3 regions of the Leuconostoc aquikimchii genome follow, and region 1 is predicted to be linked to each of the others. Evidence: riboswitches for the same ligand, from Rfam matches in the RefSeq annotation. Region 1 holds a riboswitch; each other region holds the start of a gene.
What was found. Region 1 has a riboswitch for lysine ahead of alr (alanine racemase). Riboswitches for the same ligand answer to the same signal wherever they lie in the genome.
Positions count from the first base shown of each region.

Region 1 (5,926 bases):
AAAGATCTATTAAAAAATGGCTGAAATATTTGATTTTCAGAAGTTAACAAAAAAATACAAACAGCGTGTCGCTGTTATGGATAATGGTCAGGTTTATACTTACCAAAACTTATATGATAGTGCAAAGAAAATTGTTGATACACACTGTATAAAGGCACCATATGTGGTTTTAATCGCAAAAGAAACGCGCGAGTTCATTTCTGAATTTATAGCCAGTCATTTAGCGGGTGCTATACCCATTATTTTGACAGAACAAGATGTGCCAAATGTGACCAGTTTGTTAAAATCACTTGCTGGTCAGTGGCAGTGGCTCGCAGAACCTGTGAGTGACGAAAAAAATAGTCAACCACAGGTAGGTATGCTTTTTTTAGGTAAGACCTCGGGTACAACGGGCAATGCCAAAATTTATCAACGTGATTGGCAATCATGGCGACTTGGTTTTGAACGTTGTTTTGACGTGTTTGATATGAAAAATGATGAGATTGTGATGACGACTAGTACAATGGCGACTTCTTTAGGCATGCACACACTATTGTTGAGCTTATATCTTGGGAAAACATTTTATTGTTTTGACCGTCATCAACCAATGCGACTATTAAAGGCGACAATTGTTTATACGGTACCAACCTATTTAGGGCTAAAAGATACGAGTTGGGCAGACAATGCTAATATACGAGGTATTGTATCGTGTGGCGGCGAATTACAAAATAAGTTAGTCAAACAATGGCAAATCAGTCATCCAAAACACGATTTGTACGAATTATACGGTGCTTCTGAAACGAGTCTGGTTTCATGGCAAAAAATGATGCAAGAAAAGCAACCGAATGATGTTGGTGAATTATTTCCGGCAGTGACCGTACAGGTTGACCAGAAACAACGCTTGATAATTAGTAGTCCTTACCTGTTCCGTGGCTATGTTGGTTGCCATGATTATCCGATTAAAGCAGTTATGACCGACGATGTGGGGTATTATCAAGATCATCGGTTATATGTGTTGGCACGGCAAAGTGATATTATTAATCACGGTGGCAATAAAATTTATCCAAGTGAAGTTGAGCACGTATTATCTGAACTGACAAAGCGGGTGATTGTCTTTGGTGTGCCAGACCTTGTATACGGTGAAAACATAGTAGCTATGGTAGTCACAAATGAGACAGAAACGACATTGATCAGTCATGTAGCCAGTTATTTGCCAAAATATAAAGCACCGGTGCGCTATATATTTGTTGATGATATACCCAAAACACCGCAACAAAAAATTTCAAGAGCTTTGTTAACAAATGATTTTATGAAGGGACGATGGTCATGAATCATATAATACCCAGAGTAAGTATTGTGAGTGCTAAAAGATTACCGATTGGTAAAATAAATGGTATTTTTGCACAGCAAACACCAGAAATGTTATTTCAAAACTTGATCCGACAGCAGTTAGCTGACTTACCTGGCTATTCAAAAGAACAGATTGATCAAGTTATTCTGGGAAATGTGACCAATCAAGGGGGCAACTTAGCACGCCGCTGTGCGTTGGCAGCAGATTTTCCAGTTGCAACCCCAGCATACACAGTGGATAGTCAGTGTGCTTCTGGTTTAGTGGCGGTTGCTTCTGGCGTACAGACGATTATGAGTGGACAAGCATCATTGGTACTAGCCGGTGGTATCGAAAGTACCTCACTGGCCAATCTCATCATTGATCGTGATACTAAAGCTGTGCGAGCGCGTTTTCCAATGGTACCAACAGGCCAACTAGATTTAGATATGGGTGTTGTAGCAGAAAATATGAGTCAAAAATATCATATTTTGAGAGAACAACAAGATGCATATGCCTTTAGAAGTCATCAAAAGGCGAAACAAGCTTTTGAAATGGGATTATTAGATAGAGAAATTTATGCTTTTGAGTCAGAAAACATGAAAGAGACACAGGATCAATGTCCAAGATTTGAGACTAGTTTAGAAAAATTGGCGCAACTAAAGCCTGCTTTTTCTAAACAAGGCGTCGTAACGGCCGGCAATAGTTGTCCGATTAACGATGGTGCTGGCACGGTACTACTTAAAAAATTTGACCCAAGTGAAGCCGTACAAGGCTATTATTTGGACTATGAGTTTGTGGGTCTGGCACCTGATCAATTTCTGTTAGGCCCAATCAGTGCAACGCAAAAGTTATTAGTTAAGCACGGACTGTCAATAACTGATATTGATGTTGTGGAACTGAATGAAGCTTTTGCCGTACAAGGAATTCTTTGTCAACAAGCATTAGATATTCAAGATCAACAGTTAAATCCATTGGGTGGCGCCTTAGCATACGGCCATCCATATGGTGCAACTGGTGCGATATTAATTGCCAGGTTGCTCAATAGTTTGAACCGAATATCGAGACCAGCATTAGGTATTGTCACGTTATGTATTGCTGGTGGTATGGGAATGAGCATGTTGATTGGCAACAAACACTGGGCGTAGTTTTTTGGTATACTAAATAGCAAAAGTGAGGTTGAACTATGTTGCGTTCGGTTTTGATTTTTCCTAAATTTAGTCAGATGACGGATATTAACAAAATTCGTCGTTGTTATGATAATTTGTATCAACACATTGCACCACATATCTCACTCGTTTTCCCTTTTGACAATGATTTGGCGGATGAAACACTTGTTCAAGTCGTGACTGATGTCATTAAGAGACAACAACAATTTGACATACGACTGACTGCCGTTTCGGGAGATCCGGAGCATGGCTATGTTTGGTTAGTGGTTGATCAAGGATCAAAAATATTAACTGAGCTACATGATGCCTTATATGCTGAACCAATTCTTAATCCTTATTATCGAGAAGATTTGCCTTACCAACCGCATGTCACTGTTGCACAAGGATTATCGCAACTACAAGCTGAGCATCTCATGATAGCACTGAAAAATGAAACGTATGATTTAACAGCGACCATCACAGAAGTAGCTATCGAACACATATTAGAGAACGATGATTCATCTGTTTTCACTACGATTGTTTTAGATGAAAAAGATGAAAATTAGAATTATTGGCCCAGTTGGTAGCGGCAAAACAACCTTGGCACATAAAATAGCAAGTACTGAGCATTATCCAGTGACATCACTAGATGATTTAAACTGGGTACGACAAGCAACGGGAGATAGGCATCGTACATCATCAGAAATACAAGTTTTACTACAAGTGGTTATCCAGCAAAATGACTGGATAATTGAAGGCGCTCAGTTCCGTGAAGGCCAGGACTGTTTTGCGTTAGCTGATGTCATTTATGTTTTGGACCTGCCTTATTACCAAAATGTATACTATATATTAAAAAGGTGGGTCAGTAATCGGTTACATGGCGGACCGAACCAGTATCGAAATTTATGGTTATTTTTAAAGTGGCAAAATAAATGGCGTACAACTAATCGTGATGTTATATATCGGCTATTAAAACCGTATAATCAAAAAGTAATCATTATACGAAAAAACAAAGTTTGACAAAATAAAAAAATTAGAATAAAATAAAAACAATGAGAAAATCATAGAGGTTGCCATAACCATGAGTCATTCGCGGAGTATTGATAGATACTGTGAAACGGGTAAAAGGGGTTATAGCCGAAGCGCTGATACTGTCATATCAGTAAGCTGGGCCATTTAGTTAAGAACTAATGGACTGTCGCAATTGCGGGGTGCTATGACAGAAACGATTGTTTTATTGCGATCCGTGACTGCCACACCTGGCAGATGCGGATTTTTATTTTAGATGAAAAGAGTAAAATATGGTGGAAGCAATTACACGACCAACGCGAATTGAAATTTCTAAAAAGGCTTTAAAGCACAATATAGCGGTGGTTAAAAAAGTATCTGGTGCCGATAAAATATTTTTGGCAGTCAAATCAAATGCCTACGGATTAGGTTTGGTGCCAACTTCTAAGGCGGCTGTGGCAGGTGGCGTTTATGGGCTTGCTGTTGCAATCATTGACGAGGCGCTGGCACTACGACATGAACGTATTACTGAACCAATTCTTATTTTAGGTATTTCACCAGCAAAATATTCTGAATTAATGGCGGTGCAACATGTCATGGCCACCGTTGTATCGTTAGCATGGTTAAAAGAAGCAGTACAGTATTTAACTGGTGAGCAACGACTACATATCACGTTGGGCGTGGATACGGGGATGGGGCGCATCGGATTTCGTACCCGAGAGTCTCTAGCAGAAGCAATTACCTATCTGCAAGCACACGACGATATTTTTGATTATGTTGGCTTATCAACACATTTTGCTGAATCAGATTCTGTTGAGACGGATTATTTTTATATGCAACTTAAGCGGTGGCACGATATAACAGATGGTTTACCAGAACCTGAATTTTATCATGTGGCTAATTCAGGTGCAGCAATGTATCATGCTGATGAAGTACCACATGACGTGATTCGTGTTGGGACTGTATTATATGGCGTTGAGCCTTCTCGTGGTGAGTTGGCAGATGGCAAAAATTTACAACCGGTGATGGCACTGCGTAGTGAAATGAATTTTGTTAAACAATTACCAGCTGGTGAAGGCATTAGTTATTCACATAAATACACGACAAGCGGTGACGAGTGGATAGGCACTGTACCAATTGGGTATGGTGATGGTTGGTTACGTAAAATGTCTGGATTCAAGGTCATTGTTGATGGTCAATACGCACCAATAGTTGGGCAAGTTGCAATGGATCAGTTGATGATTAGGTTGCCACATGAGTACCCCACGGGTACAACAGTCACATTCATCGGCAAGGATGGTGGACTTGAAAATACGCTTGAAGATGTTGCACAGCACGCTGATTTAGCACCATGGGAGATTACAACAGGCATGCAAGATCGTTTACATCGCGTTCTGGTTGATTAATACAGGGTGATGTGCCGTTTCAAAATATTAGGAGAGAAAATAAACATGACAGAACGTACATATAACATTGCTATACTTGGCGCAACTGGTGCAGTTGGCACACGATTGATGTCACAATTAGAAGAATCAACTATACCAGTTAACAGTTTGAAATTACTCGCTTCAGCAAGGTCAGCTGGTAAAAAGCTGACCTTTAAAGGGCAAGAACTAACTGTTGAAGAAGCGACACCAGATAGTTTTAATGGGATTGATTTGGTGTTGGCTTCTGGTGGTGGTTCTGTCTCACAACGTTTTGCACCGGAAGCAGTTAAACGTGGGGCGGTTGTTGTGGATAATTCAAGTTTTTGGCGTATGAATGATAATGTGCCACTAGTAGTACCTGAAGTTAACGAAGCTGACTTAAAAGGTCATAATGGTATTATTGCCAATCCAAATTGTTCAACGACTCAAATGGTAGTAGCACTTGAACCGGTACGTCGCGCGTTTGGTTTGCGTCGTGTCATTGTGTCTACTTATCAGGCAGCATCTGGTGCCGGACAGTCAGCATGGGAAGAATTAGTCGCGCAAACTAATGCCCATAATGCTGGTGAAAAAATGGTTGCTAACATTTTGCCAGTCAAAGGGGCTGATAAACATTATCCATTAGCTTATAATTTACTACCACAAATTGATGTGTTTGAAGATGATGGTTATACACATGAAGAATGGAAAATGATTCATGAAACTAAAAAAATCATGTTCGGAGACAAAAACTCTAAGTCAGTTAAAGTGACAGGCACAGCTGTCCGTGTACCTGTGCCAGTAGGTCATGGTGAGACAGTTTATTTTGAAACAGCGCCAAATACTGGTGCTACAGCTGCTGGCATTCAGGAAGCACTAAGTCAAGCACCAGGCGTTATTTTAGAAGATAATCCTAAAGAACAAATCTATCCTCAGCCTTTAAATGCTGAAGGAAAACGTGAAACTTTTGTCGGGCGTGTACGACCAGATTTAGAAAATGACGATTCTTTCCATATGTGGGTTGTATCTGACAACTTGTTGAAAGGTGCGGCATGGAA
Region 1 is NZ_JBFPER010000001.1:231,505-237,430, forward strand. It holds gene AB3K24_RS01210 (AMP-binding protein) at 17-1,309, shown strand; gene AB3K24_RS01215 (thiolase family protein) at 1,306-2,454, shown strand; gene AB3K24_RS01220 (2'-5' RNA ligase family protein) at 2,493-3,020, shown strand; gene AB3K24_RS01225 (P-loop NTPase family protein) at 3,010-3,474, shown strand; lysine riboswitch at 3,511-3,679, shown strand; gene alr (alanine racemase) at 3,756-4,868, shown strand; gene AB3K24_RS01235 (aspartate-semialdehyde dehydrogenase) at 4,914-5,926, shown strand, end outside.

Region 2 (5,926 bases), 1.0 Mb from region 1:
CAGATAATGCTATTTTGTCGCTTGTGATTGACTCATATGATGCGTTGCATTTTATTGAAAAAGTTATTGGTTCACCAGAAATTAAAGATCGTATTATCAAACGTACAGGACGCATTGTTTTACGTCCTGATTCTGGTGATCCAGAAACGATTGATTTACAAGTATTAGCTTTATTAGCAGATATTTTTGGGACAACGACCAATGATAAAGGCTATCAGGTGTTGCAACATAACGTCGGGGTTATTCAGGGAGATGGCATGAAAGCAGATACGATTGTGTCGCTCTACGAAGTAATCATGCAAGCTGGTTGGTCTACAGACAACTTAGTGGTTGGCTCTGGCGGTGGTTTGTTACAAGAAGGCTTCACACGTGACACTGAACGCTTTGCAATTAAAGCAGCTTATGCTGAAAATGCCGCTGGTGATAAAATTAATATTCAAAAAAAGCCTAAAACTGATGTGACTAAAACATCAAAAGCGGGTCTACTAAAAGTTATTTTACGTGATAATAAGATAGTAACAGTTTCTCAACATGAGACTGGGCAAGACTTACTAGAAACAGTATATGAGAATGGTGTGACATTGCCTGTTAATGGCAATGAGATTATCAATCGCACACTTTTTTGAGGTAGTGATATGAATTATCAGTTTAGAAAAAAATCTGAATTAACTGACGACATCAAAGTGACGATGCTTGATGTCAAGTCTGCTGCACAGGCTTATCGTGATCGTGAAAAACGGGATAAAAAACCAGACAGTGAACTTGCAAATGATATTGTGGGGCATGGTGTTCGGGCGCTTGGAACCGAGTCGGCCATTGGTAAAGATGAGCGTAAAGTTCAAGTAGCTGCCTTGTTTAATGCTGGCATGACAAGCTACATTGATTTGTCGTTTGAAATGAACTTGGCAGAGTCAACGATTCGGCGGTATGGTAAAGAACTTGGTCTAACTTTTATTGATACAGAATACTAGATTAAAAGTTTGACATTTTTTAGTCAGTAAGTTATGATTACTACAACATAAAAATTTAATTTCACATAGAGGTTGCGGTTGACATAAGTCGCTTATCTGAGCTGTTTTAACAGGTTAAATAAGTCAAAGGGGATATCGCCGAAATGAGCGTTCACAATAAATGAACGGTTGTTGGGCTAATAGCTAATAACTATTAGACTGTCGTTAGTCATAACGGTGAGCTATGGAACAGTCAAAATTGCTAAACACAAAAGCCTTTTGTCCGTGACCTAGTCTCGAACAAAAGGCTTTTTTATGTGAAATCAAGGGGAAGTAGTTAGTTTGTGTACAGTTAAATGGCACAAATAGGACTTAGGAGAGTATATGAGTTATCCAACAAATACAGCGCAACATTTAACAATTGACACTGTTGACACGATTGATTTAGCACAAACTTATGGGACGCCATTATATGTATACGATGTCACTAAAATTCGTCAAACTATGCGTGATTTTAAGGCGATTTTTGAAAAAGAAAATGTGCCTTATGTTGTGAGTTATGCCTCTAAAGCGTTTGCTACCAAAGCCATTTATCAAGTGGCACAGCAAGAAGGCATTCATGCTGATATTGTCTCTGGTGGTGAACTTTCTACGGCATTAGCAGCTGGATTTGATCCTAAACATTTAAGCTTTAATGGTAACAATAAAAGTTGGGATGAGCTCACGATGGCGGTTACCCAGGGTGTAGGGACAATTATTGTCGATAATTTCTTAGAATTACAATTATTGTCAGAAATTGCTGCTGAAAATAAGGTGAAACAAGACATACTACTGCGAATTTCACCAGGCATATCAGCCCACACACACGAGTTTATCAGTACTGGGCAACAAGATTCTAAATTTGGGTTTGATTTGCTAACTGGGCAAGCTAAAGCAGCTTATGATATTGCTAAACAGGATGAAAATTTTAATTTACGTGGACTCCATGCACATATTGGCTCACAAATTTTTGATGTGACTGGCTTTGAAAAAAATGCGGCACTACTAGCAGAAACAGCACAAAGTTGGGGATTTCAACCAGCTGTTATCAATGTTGGCGGTGGGTTTGGTATTCGTTATACGGCAGAAGATCAACCCTTACCTGAAAGTGAATATGCAGATGCCATTATTCGTACTTTGAAGGGTAAAGCAGCCGAGTACGATTGGAAAATGCCGGAAATTTGGATTGAACCTGGGCGTTCAATTGTTGGCTCAGCAGGGCAAACGCTTTATACGATTGGTTCGCGGAAAGATATTCCTGATTTGCGTCACTATTTAGCAGTTGACGGTGGTATGGGAGACAATATTCGACCAGCGTTGTATCAGGCAAATTACGAGGCTGTTTTGGCTAATAATCCGAACGCAGCAACTCAAGAAGTTGTGCGTGTGGCAGGTAAATATTGTGAATCAGGGGATGTTTTAGTTTGGCAACAAGCGCTACCCAAAACACAACCGGGCGATATTTTATCTGTTTTGGCAACTGGGGCTTACGGATATGCTATGGCATCAAATTACAATCGCAATCCAAGACCGGCTGTTGTATTTGTTGAAAACGGCAAACATCAATTAGTTGTTGCGCGTGAAACGTATGCGAACTTAACAGCCTTGGATCAAGATTACATGTTAGAAAAAAGTGATAAATCATAAGCTATACGCTTATAGGACAACAAAACTAAAACAAACAAAAGGGAACTAAATACTCATGACAGAAATACAAAGTGACGCACAACGACTAATTAACTTTATTGCCAATGCTAAAAAAGTGACACCTGTAAAAGTCACTTATAAAGGTGTTTTAGATGGTGAAATTCCAGCTAATGTGCAACAATTTGGTGGTGTCTCATTTGGTCAATTAATTGGTGACTGGTCTGACGTGCAACCATTGATTGCTAATTTACCTAGTGAAAGTGTTTATATTGAAAATGAGGCACGCAACTCAGCTGTACCTCTGCTGGATAAGTTGCACATTAATGCCCGCATTGAGCCTGGTGCTATTATTCGTGAACAAGTTGAAATTGGCGATAATGCTGTTATTATGCTTGGCGCAGTCATTAATATTGGTGCTGAAATTGGTGCGGGCACGATGGTTGATATGGGTGCAATACTTGGTGGTCGTGCGATTGTTGGCACGAATTCACATATTGGTGCGGGCGCTGTTTTGGCAGGGGTTATCGAACCAGCTTCTGCGCAACCAGTCCGTATTGGCAATAATGTTTTGGTTGGGGCCAATGCTGTGGTCATAGAGGGTGTTCAAGTTGGCGATGGCGCAGTCGTTGCAGCTGGTGCCATTGTGACGAAAGATGTACCAGCTAATACTGTCGTGGCGGGGGTACCGGCCAAGGTAATTAAGAAAATTGATTCACAAACACAACAAAAGACTGCCTTAATTGACGCCTTACGAGAATTATAATGGCTGAAGTAACTTTTGAAAATTTACAACAGTATCGGCGGGATTTGCATTTAATTCCAGAACTTGCGTTGGCTGAGTTTCAAACACATGATTACTTAATGAACAAAATAACCAATTGGCAAAACGATACGATGACTATTCGTACAGTTGCAGAACTACCAACGGCTATTTTGGTCCGTTTTCAAGGGAGTGACCCAAAGCGAACAATTGGTTATCGATCAGATATTGATGCATTACCAATTGTAGAGCAAACTGGTTTATCATTTCAGTCAACCCATGCTGGTATTATGCACGCTTGTGGACATGATGTACATATGAGTTTGGCATTGGGAATGGTGCAATACTTTAGTCAACATCAACCTAAGGATAATTTTATTGTGTTCTTTCAGCCGGCCGAAGAAGCTAAAAGCGGTGGTAAACTGGCGTATGATTTAGGGATTTTTGAAGGTGAATGGCGACCAGATGAGTTTTATGGCATTCATGATCAACCAGATTTACCAGCAGGGACTTTAAGTACACTAGTTGGCACTTTATTTGCGGGCACGGCTGAATTAGTAATTGATATTCATGGTCAAGGTGGGCACGCAGCTTATCCACATTTAGTTAAGGATCCTATTGTGGCGGCAGCAGAATTAATTATGCAGTTGCAGACGGTCGTTTCGCGTGCAGTTGATCCAATTAAAGGTGGCGTGGTGAGTATTGGGGTCATTAATGGTGGACAAGCTAACAATGTGATTCCTGATAATGTCCATTTGGAAGGTACAGTACGTAGTATGACACGCGCTGATTTGGAAATTATGTTAACCCGTATTCGTCAGATTGCTGCAGGCGTTGCATTGGCTAATGATATAACAATTGATGTTGTGCTAGAAAGTGGCAGTTATTTACCAGTTGAAAATAATCCAGAGTTAGCAAGACAGTTAATTGAATTTATGAAATCACGTGATGATATTGCTTTTGAAATTGCACAACCAGCGATGACTGGGGAAGATTTTGGGTACTTGTTACAACAAATTCCAGGGGTCATGTTGTGGTTAGGCGTCAATGATGAACACGCATTACACAGTCCTAAATTAACGATAGACGAGGGCGCCTTATTGCCTGGTTTTACAGCATTGAAGAATTTTATGGCATGGCGAATGGATCAGTAGAGTAAATGCAATTGTTGCAGTGAAACAAATGAAGTAGAGTTCAGGGGAAAAAGCGATGTATGAAAATATTAATTTAATTACGGCTATTATTACGCCTTTTGATGAAGCAAATGAGATCGACTATTCAGCGCTCAAACAGGTAATTGATTACTTGCTAACGCATGGCACTCAGGGACTTGTAATTGCTGGCACAACTGGTGAATCACCAACATTGACACATGACGAAAAGTTAGCTTTGACGCAATATATTGCCGATTATGTTGGGGACAAGGTGTTGTTAATAGCTAATGCTGGCACAAACAATACAGCAGAATCTATCAAAAATGCCCGTGAATTGAGTGCTATTGCGCACGTTGATGGCATTTTAGCAGTGACGCCATACTACAATAAGCCAAGTCAAAGTGGCATGATTGCACACTTTACAGCAATAGCAGATGCAGCAACTAAGCCAGTGATGTTGTATAATATTCCAGGCCGTTCAGCAGTTGGCTTGACTGTTGATAGTGTTGTGACATTGGCACAACACACTAATATTAATGCAGTCAAAGAGACAACTTCAGCAGAGTTTATAGGTGCTGAAATTGAACGTACGCAGGCGGCAGATTTTGCTGTTTATACAGGTGAAGATGCACAAACATTGGCTGCATATGCGCAAGGTGGGGCCGGAACAATTTCGGTGGCATCACATTTATATGGGGATGAAATGACCGCATTATTTGCTGCGATGAATGCTAATGATTGGCGTGAGGCCGGTCGCATACAACGCTACCTAACACCGCGGATGAACGCTTTGTTTGCATTTCCATCACCAGCACCTGTTAAAGCAAAATTGCATGAAAAGGGGCTGGTTAAAAACTTGGCACGCTTACCAATCTTGCCCTTAACAAAACAAGAACAACAGACATTAGATGGCCTTTTGGAGACTAATTCATGACAAAAATAATTCTAGCTGGTGGTTTTGGTAAATTAGGTTTAGCTATTCAAGCTGGTTTAGCAGGAACTGATTATGACATTGTTGGTATTTTAAGTGGTCACAGCCATGAAAGTCAGTATCCTGTCTGGACAACACACGATCAAATCACTGAAGCAGCGGATATATTTTTAGATGTTAGTACGCCAGCTACTGTGTTTGAAAATGCGCAGTGGGCAGTCAATCATGACATGGCGGTAGTTATTGGTGCCACTGGTTTGACTGAAGCGCAAGTGACACAATTACGTGGGCAATCAAAACATGGTATTTTAATTGTACCGAATTTTAGCCTTTCAGCTGTATTATTAATGCAATTTGCGCAACAAGCTGCACGATATTTTCCTGACGTGGAAATTGTTGAGACACATAATCCTAAAAAAGTTGATTCGCCCTCAGGGACTGCTGT
Region 2 is NZ_JBFPER010000001.1:1,272,307-1,278,232, reverse strand. It holds gene AB3K24_RS06315 (nicotinate phosphoribosyltransferase) at 1-626, shown strand, start outside; gene AB3K24_RS06310 (hypothetical protein) at 636-971, shown strand; lysine riboswitch at 1,030-1,203, shown strand; gene lysA (diaminopimelate decarboxylase) at 1,335-2,636, shown strand; gene dapD (2,3,4,5-tetrahydropyridine-2,6-dicarboxylate N-acetyltransferase) at 2,692-3,399, shown strand; gene AB3K24_RS06295 (N-acetyldiaminopimelate deacetylase) at 3,399-4,550, shown strand; gene dapA (4-hydroxy-tetrahydrodipicolinate synthase) at 4,606-5,484, shown strand; gene dapB (4-hydroxy-tetrahydrodipicolinate reductase) at 5,481-5,926, shown strand, end outside.
Region 2: linked by a shared signal. The riboswitch ahead of lysA (diaminopimelate decarboxylase) and the one ahead of alr (alanine racemase) in region 1 are both predicted to bind lysine.

Region 3 (5,926 bases), 110 kb from region 1:
ATTACCAAGCAATGATGAGCCACCTTGCGATATAAATGGTAATGGAATACCAGTTAGTGGCAATAGACCAATACTCATGCCTATATTTTCAAAAACGTGGAACAAAACCATCATCACAACACCAGTTGCAATATAGGCATAAAAGGCATTTTGTGCCTTAAATGTCGCCCGTATCAATCTGTAAATTAATCCAAAATACAAAGCAATTAATATCGTACCACCGATAAAACCAAAACTTTCACCAATGACTGAAAAAATCATATCAGATTCTCGTACCGGCACGTAAACTTTTAAATTGCCAAAACCATTGCCTGTCAGTTGACCAGAACCAATTGCTTTTAAGCTCTGAAATGTCTGATACCCAGATGCTGAAGTGTCTTGATCAGGATGTAACCAAGTTTGAATACGATCAAATTGATATAACTTAAATCCTAATGCATCAAGAATTATTTTACCAGTAGCTGAAGTCACAAGGGCTAACAATGTTACCCCCATCGCTGCTGCCACGCCAATTACTGGCGCTAAAATTCGCCACGTAATGCCAGATACTAACGCAACCCCACCGAATATAGCGATAAATACCAACAGTGTTCCCAAATCGTTTTGTAAAGCAATTAATGCAGCAATTGGTAAAAACCAAAGTGACATTTTCCCTAATAAAAAACCATCTGATCGTGTTGTATGGTGTTCATATAATCGATTGTGCTGTGCAACCACACGGCTCAACATCAAAATAAAAGCTGGTTTAACAACTTCAGATGGCTGAAATGAAATCGGCCCTAACACAAACCAGGATCTGGCTCCTGTAGCGTTCGCCATTTGTCTATCATAAAAAACTAAAACAGCTAGCAGTAAAAACACCCCTAATCCGTATGCGATTGGTGCCAAACGCCAAAGTTGGGAGGCATCAAAACGCAACAAGAATATAATGATTAATGTGCCAATTATCCAAAAAACACCCTGCACAATGGTCGTTCGTACAGCCATTTGCATCGTGCCATATTGCGAATGAAGGGCTGCTTGAAAAACAGAGCTTAATCCAATTATCATAAATAATAATAGCGCTAAAATAATACCCCAGTCTAGTTCTGAACCGGACGTACGGCTACTCATCTGTCTTGATGGCGTATGCTGCATATTGACGTTCCTCATCTACGTACAAGCCCTCATCATAAACTATGATAAGGGCTTGTCATATTATTACTGGTATAAGTTAAAACTAGCTAAAATAGCCTGTAGGGCTTCATCTTGCGTTTTGGCTTGATTAACAACTGCTTGTTGGCCAAAATAGCCTACAAAACCGCGCTCTGCTTTTTCAATATAACCGACTTGTTTGCTATCGATCATCACTTGCGTTTGATTGTCGATAGCAACAAGGTCCACGTTAAAATTCTGATTCTTTTTACGCATTTTATAACCCTTTTCGATTTGATTTCATGTGTTCAAGCAGAGCCCCTGCCCCTTTGGCCACATTATCTAACGGTGAATCGGAAACAACAACTGGTACTTCTAATGCATCAGATAATAGTTGATCCATCCCATGAAGCAGAGCCCCACCACCTGTTAACATGATACCACGATCAATAATATCTGACGCTAATTCGGGTGGCAACTTTGACAAAACTGAATGTGCCGCGCGAACAATTTGTTGCAGTGTATCATGAAGAGCTTCTTCAACTTCATTGGAATGAATAGTGATTGTTTTTGGCATGCCTTCAAAATTATCACGACCGCGAACTTCCATAGTCAAAGGCTCATCAACAGGTAAAGCAGAACCAATTTGAATTTTGATTGTTTCTGCTGTCCGTTCACCAACAATCAAATTATGATGCTTTTTTAAATAACCGACAATGTCGAAATTCATTTTGTCACCAGCCACACGAATCGACTCAGAAACAACAATGTCTCCCAATGACAAAACCGCAATATCAGATGTACCACCACCCATATCAATAACCATCGATCCAATTGGCTTAAAAATATCTAAACCTGCACCAACCGCCGCAACCTTAGGCTCATATTCCAAATACACCTTGGCACCACCTGCTTTTTCAGCAGCTTGAATAATCGCTTTACGTTCAATTTCAGTAATGTTGGTTGGGGCACAAATCATAATGTTTGGCTTTGACATAAAGCCTTTCACATTAAGTTTATCCACAAAATATGTCAACATCGCTTCTGTGACGTCAAAATCTGAAATGACACCATCTTTCAATGGCCGTACGGCACGAATATTTCCTGGTGTGCGACCAACCATGCGATAAGCTTCTGAACCAACAGCTAACACGCGGTCTGTTTTGTCGTCAACCGCCACAACTGAAGGCTCATTTAATACAATCCCTTTACCTTCTACATAAATGAGAACATTGGCTGTTCCCAAATCAATGCCAATATCTTTTGCCATGTTTATTCTCCAAATTTATTATTTTTATAAATGGGCACTAACGTGCCGACCTGTCTACATAATCTAATCAATTATACCATAATTATTAGTGGCTTTTTGTCTACTTTCCAAACACCGCACTTGGCATTGCTACCACCCAATTGGTTATTGTAATGAAAAAACTTGCTAACAAATAACCAAACACAATTGCCACAACAATTTTCAAAAAAGCCGCTTGGGTTGGTGTATATGGCATAAATTTTGCAAAATTAATTGGCCTAATCAACCAAAAGACAAAATACACGGCAAGTAAGTTAATACTTAACATAAATATAGGACTCATAGTATAATTGGCCTTTCTTTTTAAATTATTAAACGTTTTTATTGCGATAATATAATGATTTTATTATATCAATAAGTTCGTGCTTTTTGTAACTTATCCCCTAAATTTTTATTTTATTTCTAATAAAAACCAGTATATCAGCTATTTTAGCTAATATACTGGTTTCTATATTTTTTATCGATGTTGTGTTAAATCAACATCTTCTAATTTGATTTTTTTTGTTTTATAACGAATTTTATAGGCCACAAACAAAATAATAAACAGTGGTACCGACAAATAAGTGACACCTATTTTTTCCCAATTTAAATTTGTGAAACTTTCAGGATCTTGACCAATAATCACACCCATAGAAATAATTAAAGCAAATATTGGTCCAAAAGGAAACCATTTTGCTTTATATTTAAGGTCGCTCAGTTTTTTGCCTTGCGCAAGATAGGCACGTCGGAAACGGTAATGCGAAATGGCAATACCAACCCAAGCAATAAAGCCTGTCAAACCGGAAGCATTCACTAACCACGTATAGGCAACTGACCCACCTTTAGTATTAGAAATGAAAGCCAACAAACCAATAATCGTTGTCAAAACCAAGGCTGCAACTGGCACACCACGCGTAGATAACTTAGCAAATATTTTAGGTGCTTCGCCTTTACGTGCCATAGCATAAAGCATACGTGTCGACGCGTAAGAACCAGAATTTGCCGATGAAACAATCGACGTTAAAATCACTGCGTTCATTAAACTTGCCGCAAATGCAATACCAGCATTTTTGAAAACAATTGTAAAAGGTGACACCGCAATATTTTCTGTAGAAGAACTTAACAAACGTGGATCACGGTAATAAACCAATGCTGAAATAACAAAAATTGCTAAAATATAGAACAATAAAATACGCCAAAATACTTGATTAATTGCCTTTGGAACTGACTTATCAGGATCTTCAGCCTCACCAGCTGTAATACCTATTAACTCTGTGCCTTGAAACGAAAAGCCAGCAACCACAAAGACTGATAAAATTGCTTGTGGTCCGCCAACAAATCCATGATTGCCAACGGATAAGTTTTTCATGACATTCACATCAGAATGAATCACACCAAAAATTGTAGCCAATCCAACAATAAGGAAAGCAATAATCGTTATCACTTTAATCAGTGATAGCCAAAACTCTGCCTCACCAAATGCGCCTACTGAGAACAAATTAATTAAAAAGATAAACACTAAAGCAACGGCTGAAAAAATCCATCCCGGTGTATTAGGAAACCAAAACTTGGATACGAGTCCGACTGCCACAATATCGACTGCCAGTGTAATTGCCCAGTTAAACCAATAGTTCCATCCCATGGCAAAACCTAAAGCAGGATCAACATACTTACCAGCATAATCAGAAAATGAACCAGAGGTTGGCGCATAAGTTGCCATTTCACCCAAGCTGGTCATCAAAAAATACACCATGACCCCAATTGCCAAGTAAGCTACAATTGCGCCAAAGGGCCCTGCCTGAGCTACCGTTGCTCCTGAAGCAACAAAAAGTCCTGTCCCTATTGAACCGCCTAAAGCAATCATAGATACATGACGGGTTTTTAAATTACGTTTCATCCCACCTTGTTGCTCATTCATAAAAATTTCTCCCTATTCGGGGCAAATAAAAAGCCCCTTTCTAAAATATATAGAAAGAGGTTCAAAAAGTCATCGTTTAATCAACTTTCCAAAGCACATCACGTTGCCGTGACAGTCTAACAATTATTAATTATTAGCCCAATATTATTCTGCCAAGAATGATACTTCGGCAACCTTCCCTTTTACGTCAATTCAACATCCTCGGCGGACTCATTCACGTGACTCATGTTGGCTGCAACCTCTTTGATAACTTGAATATCATATCATTTTTAAATTAACGTGTCAATTTCTAATACGCGTTGCCAATGCTTTGCGCGTTTTCGATAGTAATACTCACTAAATTGCCACCAGAAATAGCCGAAAAATAATGACCCTAATCCACTTGAAAACGGCATATCGTGGCGCTGCATGCATGCCATGAGCATCAGCCCCCAAAGTATAATAACAAGCAGCGTCAATCCCTGACGTATCCTACGATTTTTGACAAAACGTGGCATAATAACCACCGCCGCAATTGCTAACAATTGTAGCCACCATAACAATAGTAAATTAGGGATGGTTGGCCCCAATTTAGGCCCAGCTGACCAATGAATTTGCAGAATAAATGACATGGCTAATGCAAATATCATGGCCAATAATTGTGTCACAATAAACCACCACATAGCAATCTTATAATTCATAAAATAAAGCAAACTAAAAATAATCGCCATCGCTAGTATCACAATCCAATAGTGCACAAATATGCCACCAAAAGTAATCCAAACTTGTAAACCACGTGGTATTAAGTTTTGAATGACCAATGCTGCACCATTATCAATAACATGCATAAATAGCATATCAAAGCGCACTTGAATAGCCAACAATAAAAACAGTACACTAAATATGGCTATGAATAATTTTCTTAGTTTATCAGGCTGTATTAACATTTTATTAACTCTCTTGTTTATTTACCACGATAATTGTACCATTATATACAATGTTGTCTTTTAAAATGATTAATTTTTGTTATAATTTAATATTGTCTTTATCTCTGTATCGTATCATAGTAAGATATGATTTTTAATTAGTATCCATACCCTATCCTCATTCATTTAACTACGCCATACTAAATATCAGGAGCGCTACCATCATGGAACCTAAACCAAACTCACGTTTAAAACGTCATCAAAGCCCTAATCATAAAGTACGCAACATTATTCTTTTTTTAATTGCGATACTAGTAATTATCGGTAGCTTCTTTGTATGGCGAACAATTAATAGCGCAAAAGGTGTTGTTGCCAAATCTTACGCTGGTGCAGGTTTAACTAAATCCCGTAATGTATCCAATGTTGTAAAAAGTGGCCGTCCCATTTCAATCTTATTATATGGTACAGACACTGGTGAACTTGGCCGCACCTATCGTGGTCGTACAGACTCGATGATGCTCCTCTTGATTAATCCAGACACAAAAAAGACGACAATGGTTTCCTTACCTCGTGATGCCATGGTATCCATTATTGGCTATGAGGATACTTTCCCTCAAAAACTTAACGCGGCTTACGCTTACGGCTCAACAGCAACCTCAATCAAAACTGTTGAAGCTTTTC
Region 3 is NZ_JBFPER010000001.1:337,236-343,161, reverse strand. It holds gene AB3K24_RS01725 (FtsW/RodA/SpoVE family cell cycle protein) at 1-1,137, opposite strand, end outside; gene AB3K24_RS01720 (DUF2969 family protein) at 1,201-1,410, opposite strand; gene mreB (rod shape-determining protein) at 1,412-2,404, opposite strand; gene AB3K24_RS01710 (DUF1146 family protein) at 2,505-2,726, opposite strand; gene AB3K24_RS01705 (amino acid permease) at 2,901-4,340, opposite strand; lysine riboswitch at 4,424-4,592, opposite strand; gene AB3K24_RS01700 (phospholipid phosphatase) at 4,610-5,266, opposite strand; gene AB3K24_RS01695 (LCP family protein) at 5,470-5,926, shown strand, end outside.
Region 3: linked by a shared signal. The riboswitch ahead of AB3K24_RS01705 (amino acid permease) and the one ahead of alr (alanine racemase) in region 1 are both predicted to bind lysine.